2 linked regions of the Cellvibrio sp. PSBB006 genome follow. The protein of the gene in region 1 interacts with the protein of each later gene in a pairwise test. Links are inferred from orthologs where the notes say so. Each region holds a gene or a part of one and is shown in the gene's direction. Other genes may lie near its edges.

Region 1 (3,204 bases):
GGCATGTTTACCTTGACGGGCTGCAACACTGTTGAGGGCTTTGGTAAAGACCTCAAGAAAGCCGGCGGCGAATTGGAAGAAGCCGCAGCCAAATAATTTTCTCATTCAGCTTGCCGGGTCTTGCCCGGTAAGCTGATGTCCCATCACCTCACGGCAAACATCATCATGAACCTGCTTGAGGAACACCCCATTTCCTGTCCCTACTGCGGCGAGACCATCACGGTCCTGGTCGACTGCTCCTATCCCGAACAATCCTATACCGAAGATTGTCAGGTGTGCTGTCAGCCGATGATCCTTGATGTTATCGTCGATGAAGATGAACAGATTAGCGTCTTTGCCAAACGTGAGGACGAATGATCCGTATTTACCCGTGTAAAAATCTGCCACTTCTTTTTCCTCATCAATAATTCGAGTGGTCCACGCTGTTTTATCCCGTCGATGATGGTATAAACAGTCACGGTCTGGTATTGCGCGGCAACCCGACTTGCACTGTTTCGTAGGCGTTATGTGTCATTACCTGTCTGGATTAAAGGAGACTTTCCATGAGCATCATTAAAGAATTCAAAGAATTTGCGGTAAAGGGCAACGTTGTGGATATGGCGGTGGGCATCATCATCGGAGCCGCATTCGGCAAGATCGTAACCTCCGTGGTGGGTGATGTAATCATGCCGCCGATCGGGTTGATGATCGGTGGTGTGGACTTCAGTGATCTGGCCGTTGTGTTGAAAGAAGCCACCGCCGATACACCGGCCGTCACCATTGCTTACGGCAAATTTATTCAGACCATCCTAGACTTCACCATCGTCGCCTTCGCGATATTTATGGTGGTCAAAGGCATCAATCGTTTGAAGCGCAAAGAAGAAGCCGCACCGACGCCACCCGCGAATCCAGTACCCAGCAAAGAAGAATTACTGCTAACCGAGATCCGCGATTTACTACGGGACAAAAAGTAATCTTCAGGTTTTTCATATCAGCCAGTTCGGAGAGTGGTTATGGCGGAAACAATCAAGACACAAGTCGTGGTGTTAGGCAGCGGCCCTGGCGGTTATTCCGCGGCGTTTCGCGCAGCGGATCTGGGCCTTGAGGTGACTCTCGTTGAACAGTATCAGGCCTTGGGTGGGGTTTGTTTGAATGTGGGTTGCATTCCTTCCAAAGCATTACTCCACGTAGCCCAGGTTATTCATGAAGCCGAGCATGGCCCGGATATCGGTTTGACATTCGCACCCCCCAAGCAGGATCTCAACCAGATCCGCGCGTTTAAGGACAGTGTGGTCAAGAAGTTATCCCAAGGTGTCAGCGGTATGGCCAAAAGTCGCAAGGTGCAGGTTGTACATGGTCGTGGCACCTTTACCGGCAGTCATCAGCTCAGCGTGGTGAATGACGGGAAAGAAACACTGATTGAATTTGAACACGCGATCATCGCTGCCGGTTCCAGCGTCGTGAAACTGCCGTTTATCCCGGATGACCCGCGGGTGTGGGACTCCACCAAGGCGCTGGAATTGAGTGAGGTGCCCAAACGGTTATTGGTCATCGGCGGCGGCATTATCGGTTTGGAGATGGGCACGGTGTACCAGGCACTCGGCAGTAAAGTGACGGTGGTTGAGTTCGCCGATCAATTAATTCCTGCAGCCGACAAGGATTTGATCACGGTGTACAGCCGCTACAACAAGGAGCGCTTTGAAGTCCTGCTCTCCACCAAAGTGGAAGCAGTTGAAGCAGCAAAAGCCGGTTTAAAGGTCAGCTTTTCCGGCGCCAATGCCCCGGCGGAAGCGCGCGAGTTTGACGCCGTACTGGTCGCCGTTGGACGCAAACCCAATGGTCAACTTATCGGCGCCGACAAGGCGGGTGTGCAGGTGGACGAACGCGGTTTTATTCCCGTCAGCAACACCCAGCAAACCAACGTGCCGCATATCTTTGCTATCGGCGATATTGTGGGGCAACCCATGCTGGCCCACAAAGCGAGCCATGAAGGCCATGTAGCCGCTGATGTAATCGCCGGGCATAAACGTATCTTTAATCCACGCGTGATTCCCTCCATCGCTTACACCAATCCTGAAATCGCCTGGACCGGCCTGACCGAGAAAGAAGCCAAAGCCCAAGGCATCAATTACAAAACCGCTGTCTACCCCTGGAGCGCCAGCGGTCGCGCCCTCGGCGCCAATCGCAGTGAAGGCAAGACCAAGTTGATCTATCACGCTGAATCTGAGCAGTTGTTGGGTGCGGGGATAGTAGGGATTAATGCGGGCGAGTTATTGGGCGAATTGTCTCTTGCTATTGAGTTTGGCGCGAATGTGGAAGACCTGGCACTAACTATCCACGCACACCCGACTCTGCATGAAAGTGTCGGCTTGGCCGGCGAACTGGCGGCGGGGACGATTACGGATTTACCGAATCCTAAGGCTAAATTGCGTTCGTAACGCTAATTGGCAATAACTGAAAAACTCAATTCAACAGTTCGAAAATGGCACGATGCGAGTTTGGCGTTAGGCCATTGGTTTCGAAACCCTCAAGTCAAGGACGACTTGAGGGAGCTACAGGGATGTATTCATGCGTTTTCGAAATCAATGGCCTAATGACAAACGGATTACGAAGCATAATCCAACTACACCACCATCACGCCATCCGCCTCAATCACCGCGCCCTTGGGCAATTGACTAACGCCGATAGCCGCGCGGGCCGGGTAGGGCTGGTTAAAGTATTCCGCCATTACTTCGTTCACGATGGAAAAATTCGCCAGATCGGTCAGGTAGATATTGAGTTTGACGATATCTGCCAGGCTGCCATTGGCAGCTTCACATACGGCGCGCAAGTTCCTGAAGACCTGATGGGCCTGGGTCGCGAAATCGCCTTCAACCAATGACATCGTCTTGGGGTCCAGCGGAATCTGGCCCGACAGGTATGTCGTGTTGTTGACCTTGATTGCCTGGGAATAAGTACCGATGGCCGCCGGGGCATTGGTGGTGTGGATTATGGCTTTGTTCGTCATGATGAGCCTGCTTCGTTGAAAAGCGCTGGGATGGCGCGCTGTTATTAACGGAAAGCGATCGAGTATAAACGGGAGTGCGGCGCAGGGCTATAAGGGATGACTATAAGAAAGAGACGCAATGCCTAATCAATTCTTGCTGCGCCCGATTCGGATCACAAAGCTCATGTTGCGGATGCGACGCATGATGTTGGCCAGGTGCACGCGGTTGTGCACGCCGA
Region 2 (9,073 bases), 2.0 Mb from region 1 along the record:
CGCCAAGCGTGCGGTGAATTTTGCACCGCGCACTATGGAAGCGTTTGAACCTAAAGTTCGTACTTATTAATCGGGGAGACAGATAAATGTTGAAAGTTGAAGTCTACCGCTACAATCCTGACGCCGATAAAGAGCCGTACATGAAAACCTATGAGATCGATACTCAGGGTAAAGATCTTATGGTGCTGGATGTGCTGGAATTATTAAAAGCCCAGGATGAAAGCCTGGCTTACCGTCGCTCATGCCGCGAAGGTGTTTGTGGTTCTGATGGCATGAACATCAACGGCAAGAATGGTTTGGCTTGTATCAAGCCTATATCCGAATGTGTCAAGAACAACAAATTGGTGCTGCGCCCGCTGCCAGGTTTACCGGTAATCCGTGACCTCGTAGTCGATATGACCCAATTCTACGACCAGTACAAGAAAATTGAACCTTATTTGCAGAACGACACGCCAGCGCCAGCGATCGAACGGTTACAATCTCCGGAAGATCGTGAGAAGCTGGATGGCTTGTATGAGTGTATACTCTGTGCCTGTTGTTCAACCAGTTGCCCATCTTTTTGGTGGAATCCGGACAAGTTCATCGGACCTGCCGGTTTGTTGCAGGCGTATCGTTTCCTGGCGGATAGCCGCGACCTCGCCACTGAAAAACGTTTGTCTAATCTGGACGATCCCTTCAGCGTATTCCGCTGCCACGGTATCCAGAACTGTGTGGCGGTTTGTCCCAAAGGGTTGAACCCGACACGGGCCATTGGCCATATCCGCAACATGCTGTTACAGAGCGCTACCTAAGGTGGCGCTTTTGTGTATTTGCAGGCGGTAAATCTTTGATGCCTTGCGCTTGATAGCCCAGAACATCAGCGCAAGGTATTAACACTGTTCGCTGTAATTATGAACACAGCGGCTTAAAAGCGGCGCCTTCGACCACAAGTTGAGGGCGTTATTGTAGCTAACAGCTAGTTGATAGCAGGGGTAGTGGGCAGAGCCCAGGTCAGCGTCCTTCGCAGGTTATGCTGGCGGTCCCCATGATTAAGGTGGGTGGAATGCAAGACAGCATCATGGAGCAATTTTGGAGCACGTCGCACATCTCCGGTGGGAACGCTGCTTACGTCGAAGAGCTCTACGACAAGTATTTACACGACGCGAATGCCGTTCCCGAAGAATGGCGCAACTACTTCGAACAATTGCCGCGCGTCAACGGCGTTGTAACCCAGGATACCCCGCACTCGGTGATTCGTGCTCAGTTTGAGCAGCTAGGCAAGAGCCGCGTGCGTACCGTGACTGCTCCTGCAGCGGCGGGCTCAGTCAGCATTGAGCACGAGCGCAAGCAGGTAAAGGTTCTGCAACTTATCAGCTCCTATCGTTTCCGTGGGCATCAAAAAGCCCAGCTCGATCCACTAGGTTTGATGGAGCGTGAGCAGGTACCGGACCTTGACCTTGGTTTTCATGGCCTGACCAATGCTGACCTCGATACGGTTTTTCAGACCGGTAACCTGTATATCGGTAAAGAAGAAGCCCCTCTGCGTGACATCATCGCTGCGTTGGAAAAAACCTACTGTGGTCATGTCGGCCCGGAAATCATGCACATCACCAATCTGGCGGAAAAGCAATGGTTGCAGCAGCGTCTGGAGAGTGTGCGTTCCAACCCGGAATTCAGCAAAGAGCAGCGTCTGGCGGTACTGGAGCGTTTGACCGCAGCCGAAGGCCTTGAGCGTCACCTGGACAGTAAATACCCGGGTACCAAACGCTTCGGTCTGGAAGGTGGTGAGAGTTTTATCCCCCTTGTTGATGCCTTGGTGAAACGCGCTGGTACCTACGGTGCGAAAGAAATTGTCCTGGGCATGGCCCACCGCGGTCGCTTGAATACGCTGGTTAACGTGTTCGGTAAAAGCCCGGCGGATTTGTTTGCCGAGTTTGATGGCCGTCGTCTGGTTGATACGTCCGGGGATGTGAAATATCACCAGGGCTTCTCGTCCAACGTGATGACGCCGGGTGGCGAATTGCACATGGCAATGGCATTTAACCCGTCGCATCTGGAAATTGTATCTCCGGTGGTAGAAGGTTCTGTGCGTGCACGCCAGGATCGCCGCAAAGATAAAGTGGGTGGCAAGGTTGTGCCTATCGTCGTCCATGGTGATGCAGCATTTGCTGGCCAGGGTGTAGTGATGGAAACCTTCCAGATGTCACAGACCCGTGCGTATGGCACCGGCGGAACACTGCACCTCGTGATCAACAATCAGGTCGGTTTCACCACCAGCAAACGTGAAGATGCCCGTTCCACCGAGTACTGCACCGATGTGGCCAAGATGATTGAATGCCCCATCCTCCACGTGAACGGTGATGATCCTGATGCGGTCCTGTTTGTGGCGCAATTGGCCATGGATTACCGCTACGAGTTTAAGAAAGATGTGGTTATCGATCTGGTATGTTACCGCCGTCGTGGTCACAACGAGACTGATGAACCGTCAGCGACTCAACCCTTGATGTACAAGGTGATTCGCAGCCATAAAACTACGCGTACCTTGTACGCCGATAAGTTGATCAGTGCTGGTCTGCTGGATCAGGCAACGGCTGACGAGATGACCAACAACTATCGTGCAGCACTGGATCGCGGTGAGCACGTAGCCAGTGGTCTGGTGAGTGAGCCGGATCGTTCACTCTTTGTCGACTGGTCCGCCTACATCGGTCATGATTGGACCGCACCCAGCGATACCGGTGTTGAGCTAAAAGCCTTACAAGCGATTGCCAATAAAATGTGTGAGGTGCCCGATGGCATCGTCATGCAAAAGCAAGTTGAAAAAATCTACGAAGACCGCCGCAAGATGGCGGGTGGTGCTCTGCCGCTTAACTGGGGTATGGCGGAGACATTGGCCTATGCCACTCTGGTGGAGCAAGGTTACTTTGTTCGTATGACCGGTCAGGATGTGGGACGCGGTACCTTCTCTCATCGACATGCGGTAGTTCATAGCCAAAAAGACGGCTCCAGCTACGTACCTCTGTCGCATATGAAAGAGGGACAGCCGGATTTCGAACTCTATGATTCTTATCTGTCAGAAGAAGCTGTATTAGCATTTGAATATGGTTATGCCACCACGGCGCCTGGCGGATTAGTTATTTGGGAAGCGCAATTTGGCGATTTTGCTAACGGTGCGCAAGTCGTGATTGACCAATTTATTACCAGTGGCGAACACAAGTGGGGCCGTCTGTGCGGCCTGACAATGTTGTTGCCGCACGGATATGAAGGTCAGGGGCCAGAGCACTCTTCTGCACGCCTTGAGCGTTTCATGCAGTTGTGTGCCGAACACAATATTCAGGTCTGTGTGCCTACAACGCCGGCGCAAGTTTTCCACATGCTGCGTCGTCAGGCTGTTCGTCCGATGCGCCGTCCCTTGGTGGTAATGAGCCCCAAGTCGCTGCTGCGTCACAAGTTGGCAACCTCCACGTTGGAAGAGCTGGCCAATGGTCAATTCCAGAACGTAATTGCCGATGACAGTGTCGATCCGGCTAAAGTGAAGCGCGCCATCCTGTGTAGTGGCAAGGTTTACTACAATCTCTTGGAAGAACGTATTGCCCGTAATCAGGATAACGTTGCGCTGATTCGTCTTGAACAACTTTATCCATTCCCCGAACAAGAGCTGCGTGCCGCACTGGCGCCTTATGCCAATTTGCAGGATATCCGTTGGTGTCAGGAAGAGCCGATGAATCAGGGCGCCTGGTACAGCAGCCAGCATCACATGCGTCGTGTGGTGCACGATCACAATCCAGATCTGTATCTGGATTACATTGGTCGCGATGCATCGGCAGCACCAGCGGGCGGCTATATGTCTGCTCACCTTGAAGAACAAACACGTTTCATCAACGAAGCACTGAATGTCTAGTATTCAGTATGAGATGTTTACCGAATCACAGCGAGAGATAAAGGAAGAGCAATGAGTATTGAAATTAAAGCCCCGACTTTCCCTGAATCCGTGCAGGATGGGACTATTGCGACCTGGCACAAGAAGCCGGGTGAAGCCGTATCACGCGATGAGCTGATCGTTGATATCGAAACCGATAAAGTCGTGTTGGAAGTTGTGGCGCCGGCTGATGGCAGCCTCAGTGAAATCATAAAAGGTGAGGGCGACACAGTTCTTAGCAATGAAGTGATTGCCAAGTTTGTGGAAGGCGCTGCGGCCGCCCCGGCTGAAAATAAAGAAGCCAAAGCGGAAGCACCGGCTGCGGAAGCCAAGCCGGCCGCCGGCGGTGACAAGTTGGTCAATCCTGCGGCACGCAAGATGGCAAGCGAAAATAACATCAATGCCGCTGAAGTATCCGGCACGGGCAAAGATGGACGTGTTACCAAAGAAGACGTCGCCAATCATTTGAAGTCCGCTCCGGCGAGTGCGCCGGCTGCAAAAACTTCCTCGACCGCAGCTGCGCCAGTACCGGCGATGGATGCTGTGGGTGATCGCGTTGAAAAACGTGTGCCGATGACTCGCCTGCGTAAGCGTATTGCTGAGCGTCTGTTGGAAGCATCCAGCACCACGGCCATGTTAACCACCTTCAATGAGGTGAACATGGGTCCGATCATGGAGCTGCGCGCCAAATACAAAGATCAATTTGAAAAAGCCCATAACGGCACCCGTCTGGGTTTTATGAGTTTCTTTGTGAAAGCGGCTGCGGAAGCACTGCGCCGTTTCCCGGCGGTCAATGCGTCAATTGATAACAACGACATCGTTTATCACGGTTATCAGGACATCGGTGTGGCTGTTTCTACCGACAAAGGTCTGGTGGTTCCCGTATTGCGCAACGCAGAAAATATGAGCCTGGCAACGATTGAAAATACCATTCGTGATTTTGGTCTGCGTGCCCGCGACGGCAAATTGGGCATTGAAGAAATGTCTGGCGGTACTTTCACCATCACCAACGGCGGTGTGTTTGGTTCGCTGCTGTCTACTCCCATTCTGAATCTGCCGCAGTCTGCCATTCTCGGAATGCACAAGATTCAGGAGCGCCCGATGGCCGTTAACGGCGAAGTAAAAATTCTGCCGATGATGTACCTGGCGCTGTCCTACGATCACCGTCTGCTGGACGGTAAAGAAGCGGTGCAATTCCTGGTAGCGATCAAAGATCTGCTTGAAGATCCGGCGCGCATTCTGTTGGAAATCTAGGTTATCCATTTCGGTTAACTGATGCCCCGTCTTACTTGGGTTGCCCGATAATTCGGGCAACCACATCGACCAAATTTGGGAACGAAAGCTATGTCTGAAAAATATGATGTGATCGTAATTGGTTCCGGTCCTGCCGGCTATGTGGCAGCAATTCGTGCTGCACAATTGGGATTAAAAACCGCGTGCATTGAGAAGTGGCGCAACGAAGAAGGTAAAGGCGTGAACGGCGGTACGTGTTTGAACGTCGGTTGTATTCCTTCCAAAGCGCTGCTCGATAGTTCATACAAGTATCATGAAGCCAAAGACGACTTTAAAGTTCACGGCATTACCTCTAAAGGTATTGAAATCGATGTGCCATCGATGATCGCGCGTAAAGCGCAGATCGTTAAGCAATTGACCGGTGGTATTGCTGCACTGTTCAAAGCGAATGGTGTGACCGGTTTATACGGCACAGGTAAATTGCTGGCTGGGCGTAAAGTCGAGTTCACTGACAACGAAGGTAAGGCGTCTGTCCTTGAAGCAGAAAATGTGATTCTGGCGTCCGGCTCCAGTCCCATCAATATTCCTGTTGCTCCGGTCGATAACAAAATCATTGTCAACTCTACCGGTGCCCTGGAGTTTGATGCCGTACCAAAACGTCTGGGTGTGATTGGTGCGGGTGTGATTGGTCTTGAGTTGGGCAGCGTGTGGAATCGTTTAGGTTCACAGGTTGTCGTGCTGGAAGCGCTCGATAGCTTCCTCGCCATCATGGACCAGCAAATTGCCAAAGAGACGCAAAAAATTCTCACCAAACAAGGCCTGGATATTCGCACCAGTTGCCGCGTAACCGGCTCGGAAGTGAAGGGCAATGAAGTTGTTGTTACCTACACCGACAAAGACGGTAAAGAGCAAAAAGAAACCTTTGATAAATTGATTGTGTGTGTAGGCCGTCGTCCTTATACCGAAGGTTTGTTGGCTGCTGACAGCGGCGTAAATCTCGATGAGCGCGGCTTCATCTATGTTAACGACTTGTGCTCCACCAACGCGCCCGGTGTATGGGCTGTCGGTGATGTGGTGCGTGGGCCGATGTTGGCGCACAAAGGTTCGGAAGAAGGTGTGATGGTTGCTGAACGCATTGCCGGCCAAAAAACCGTGATGAACTACGACATCATCCCTAATGTTATCTACACCCATCCGGAAGTGGCCGCTGTTGGTAAAACTGAAGAGCAGGTTAAAGCAGCGGGTGAGCCATACAACGTGGGCACTTTCCCCTTTGCTGCCAGTGGTCGCGCCATGGCCGCCAACGAAACCCAGGGCCTGGTGAAGATCATTGCCCATGCTGAAACTGATCGCATCCTCGGTTGCCATATCGTTGGCCCAAGCGCTGCCGACCTGGTTCAGCAAGTCGCTATTGCTATGGAGTTCGGTTCCAGTGCAGAAGACATTGGCATGATGGTATTTGGTCACCCAACCTTGTCTGAAGCCATTCACGAAGCAGCTCTGGCTGTGCATGGTCACGCCATTCACATTGCCAACAAGAAGAAGCGCTGATAATCGACCCGCAACATATTGTTGCAGTTCGGTTTCGATGAAGATGAAGAAGACCGCAGAGTCTTACGCTTGAGTTAATAACTCACCCCAGGGGGCGGCGCTGTTCACAAGACTGCGTCGTCATCGATAACTTCCGTTGGCTTGTTATGAATACTCATCAAGCTCAACCATTCGTCAAAATGGAATAACACCATGAATTTGCACGAGTATCAGGGTAAACAACTTTTTGCCCAATATGGTTTGCCTGTATCCAAAGGCATCGCCGCAGCGACTGTTGCTGAAGCGGTAGAAGCCGCCGACAAGATCGGTGGTGATATGTTTGTTGTTAAGGCTCAGGTTCACGCCGGTGGTCGCGGTAAAGCGGGCGGTGTAAAGCTCGTTAAAAGCAAAGATGAAATCAAAGCCTTTGCCGAAAAGTGGTTAGGCAAAAACCTGGTGACTTACCAAACTGATGAGAAAGGCCAACCGGTTAGCCGCATTCTGGTGGAAACCTGCACTGACATCGCTAAAGAGTTGTATCTGGGCGCTGTGGTTGATCGTTCAAGCCGTCGTATCGTGTTCATGGCTTCCACCGAAGGTGGTGTAGAGATCGAGAAAGTTGCACACGAAACCCCGGAAAAAATTCTCAAAGCGACTATTGATCCTTTAGTGGGTGCGCAACCGTTCCAGGGGCGCGAGCTGGCGTTCAAGTTGGGTCTGGAAGGCAAACAAGTCAGTCAGTTCGTTAATATTTTCCTCGGTTTGGCCAAACTGTTTAAAGAAAAAGATCTGGCACTGCTGGAAGTTAACCCACTGGTTATTACACCAGAAGGTAACTTGCACTGCCTGGATGCCAAATTGGTCATCGATGGTAATGCTCTGTACCGTCATCCCGAATTAAAAGAAATGCAAGATCCTTCACAGGAAGATGCGCGTGAAGCGCACGCTGCTTCCTGGGAACTTAACTACGTAGCGCTCGACGGCAACATCGGCTGCATGGTTAACGGCGCCGGTCTGGCAATGGGTACCATGGATATCGTTAAGTTGCACGGCGGTCAACCCGCTAACTTCCTTGACGTGGGCGGTGGTGCAACAAAAGAACGTGTGGTTGAAGCATTCAAAATTATTTTGTCAGACGACAATGTTAAAGCCGTATTCATCAATATCTTTGGTGGTATTGTGCGTTGCGACATGATCGCTGAAGGCGTTATCGGCGCTGTGAAAGAAGTTGGCGTAAAAGTACCGGTTGTTGTTCGCTTGCAAGGCAATAACGCTGAACTGGGTGCAAAAGTGCTGACTGACAGCGGCTTGAATATCATTGCTGACACCGACCTGACTGGCGCTGCCCAGAAAGTGGTTGCTGCAGCGGCTAACGCATAAGGGGCCCAGGGGGAAAATCATGAGCGTTTTAATTAACAAAGACACCAAAGTTATTTGTCAGGGTTTTACCGGTTCTCAGGGCACTTTCCACTCTGAACAAGCGATCGCCTATGGCACCAAGATGGTCGGCGGTGTAACGCCGGGTAAAGGCGGCCAAACTCACCTCGGTCTGCCAGTATTCAACACCGTTAAAGAAGCCGTAGAAGCCACTGGCGCTGAAGCGTCGGTTATTTATGTTCCGGCACCTTTCTGTAAGGATTCAATCCTTGAAGCAGCCAACGGCGGCATCAAACTGATTGTGTGTATTACTGAAGGTATCCCGACCCTGGATATGCTCGATGCAAAAGTAAGATGCGACGAGTTGGGTGTGCGTCTGATTGGACCAAACTGTCCTGGTGTGATCACTCCGGGTGAGTGCAAGATCGGTATTATGCCGGGTCACATTCACAAGCCAGGTAAAGTCGGTATTGTTTCTCGCTCCGGTACGCTGACGTACGAAGCCGTTAAACAAACCACTGACTACGGTTTTGGTCAGTCCACGTGTGTAGGTATTGGTGGTGATCCGATTCCGGGTTCCAACTTCATCGACATCCTGAAATTGTTCCAGGCAGACCCACAAACCGAAGCCATCGTCATGATCGGTGAAATCGGTGGTTCTGCGGAAGAAGAAGCGGCGGCATTTATCAAAGCGAATGTAACCAAGCCAGTTGTCTCTTATATCGCTGGTGTCACTGCGCCTGCCGGTAAGCGTATGGGACACGCCGGTGCAATTATCTCCGGTGGTAAAGGTACAGCTGCTGAGAAGTTTGCTGCGCTGGAAGATGCTGGTGTGAAGACTGTGAAAAGTCTGGCCGATATCGGCAAAGCCCTGAAAGAAGTTACCGGTTGGTAATTTTCGGATGGTAGAAAAAAGGCGACTTCGGTCGCCTTTTTTTATGGGGAAATAATAGTGTATATCCGCGCATTCCGGCCTACACGCCTGAAAAACGCGATAAAAAATGTTAAGAGTCGATGCGGATCTGACATGAGCAGCTA

Evidence for each region.
Region 2: the proteins of lpdA (region 1) and odhB interact in binary tests that used the Escherichia coli proteins (3 or more experiments, as listed by UniProt). The link is inferred for Cellvibrio sp. PSBB006 from one-to-one orthologs.

Annotation. Positions count from the first base shown.
Region 1 is NZ_CP021382.1:3,518,221-3,521,424, reverse strand. Bases 281-3,204 are described here. They hold lpdA (dihydrolipoyl dehydrogenase), read left to right. Parts: upstream 281-992; coding sequence 993-2,417; downstream 2,418-3,204. Other genes in these bases: spoT (bifunctional GTP diphosphokinase/guanosine-3',5'-bis pyrophosphate 3'-pyrophosphohydrolase), read right to left, coding at 3,113-3,204; CBR65_RS14500 (RidA family protein), read right to left, coding at 2,603-2,986; mscL (large-conductance mechanosensitive channel protein MscL), read left to right, coding at 543-953; CBR65_RS14515 (CPXCG motif-containing cysteine-rich protein), read left to right, coding at 281-357. In the rest of the region: CBR65_RS14520 (entericidin A/B family lipoprotein), read left to right, coding at 1-96; more of CBR65_RS14515, read left to right, coding at 136-280. UniProt on the Escherichia coli protein: Lipoamide dehydrogenase is a component of the glycine cleavage system as well as of the alpha-ketoacid dehydrogenase complexes.
Region 2 is NZ_CP021382.1:1,524,455-1,533,527, reverse strand. Bases 3,102-6,038 are described here. They hold odhB (2-oxoglutarate dehydrogenase complex dihydrolipoyllysine-residue succinyltransferase), read left to right. Parts: upstream 3,102-3,928; coding sequence 3,929-5,149; downstream 5,150-6,038. Other genes in these bases: lpdA (dihydrolipoyl dehydrogenase), read left to right, coding at 5,240-6,038; CBR65_RS06355 (2-oxoglutarate dehydrogenase E1 component), read left to right, coding at 3,102-3,877. In the rest of the region: sdhA (succinate dehydrogenase flavoprotein subunit), read left to right, coding at 1-70; CBR65_RS06360 (succinate dehydrogenase iron-sulfur subunit), read left to right, coding at 87-791; more of CBR65_RS06355, read left to right, coding at 1,043-3,101; more of lpdA, read left to right, coding at 6,039-6,679; sucC (ADP-forming succinate--CoA ligase subunit beta), read left to right, coding at 6,872-8,038; sucD (succinate--CoA ligase subunit alpha), read left to right, coding at 8,058-8,930. UniProt on the Escherichia coli protein: E2 component of the 2-oxoglutarate dehydrogenase (OGDH) complex which catalyzes the second step in the conversion of 2-oxoglutarate to succinyl-CoA and CO(2).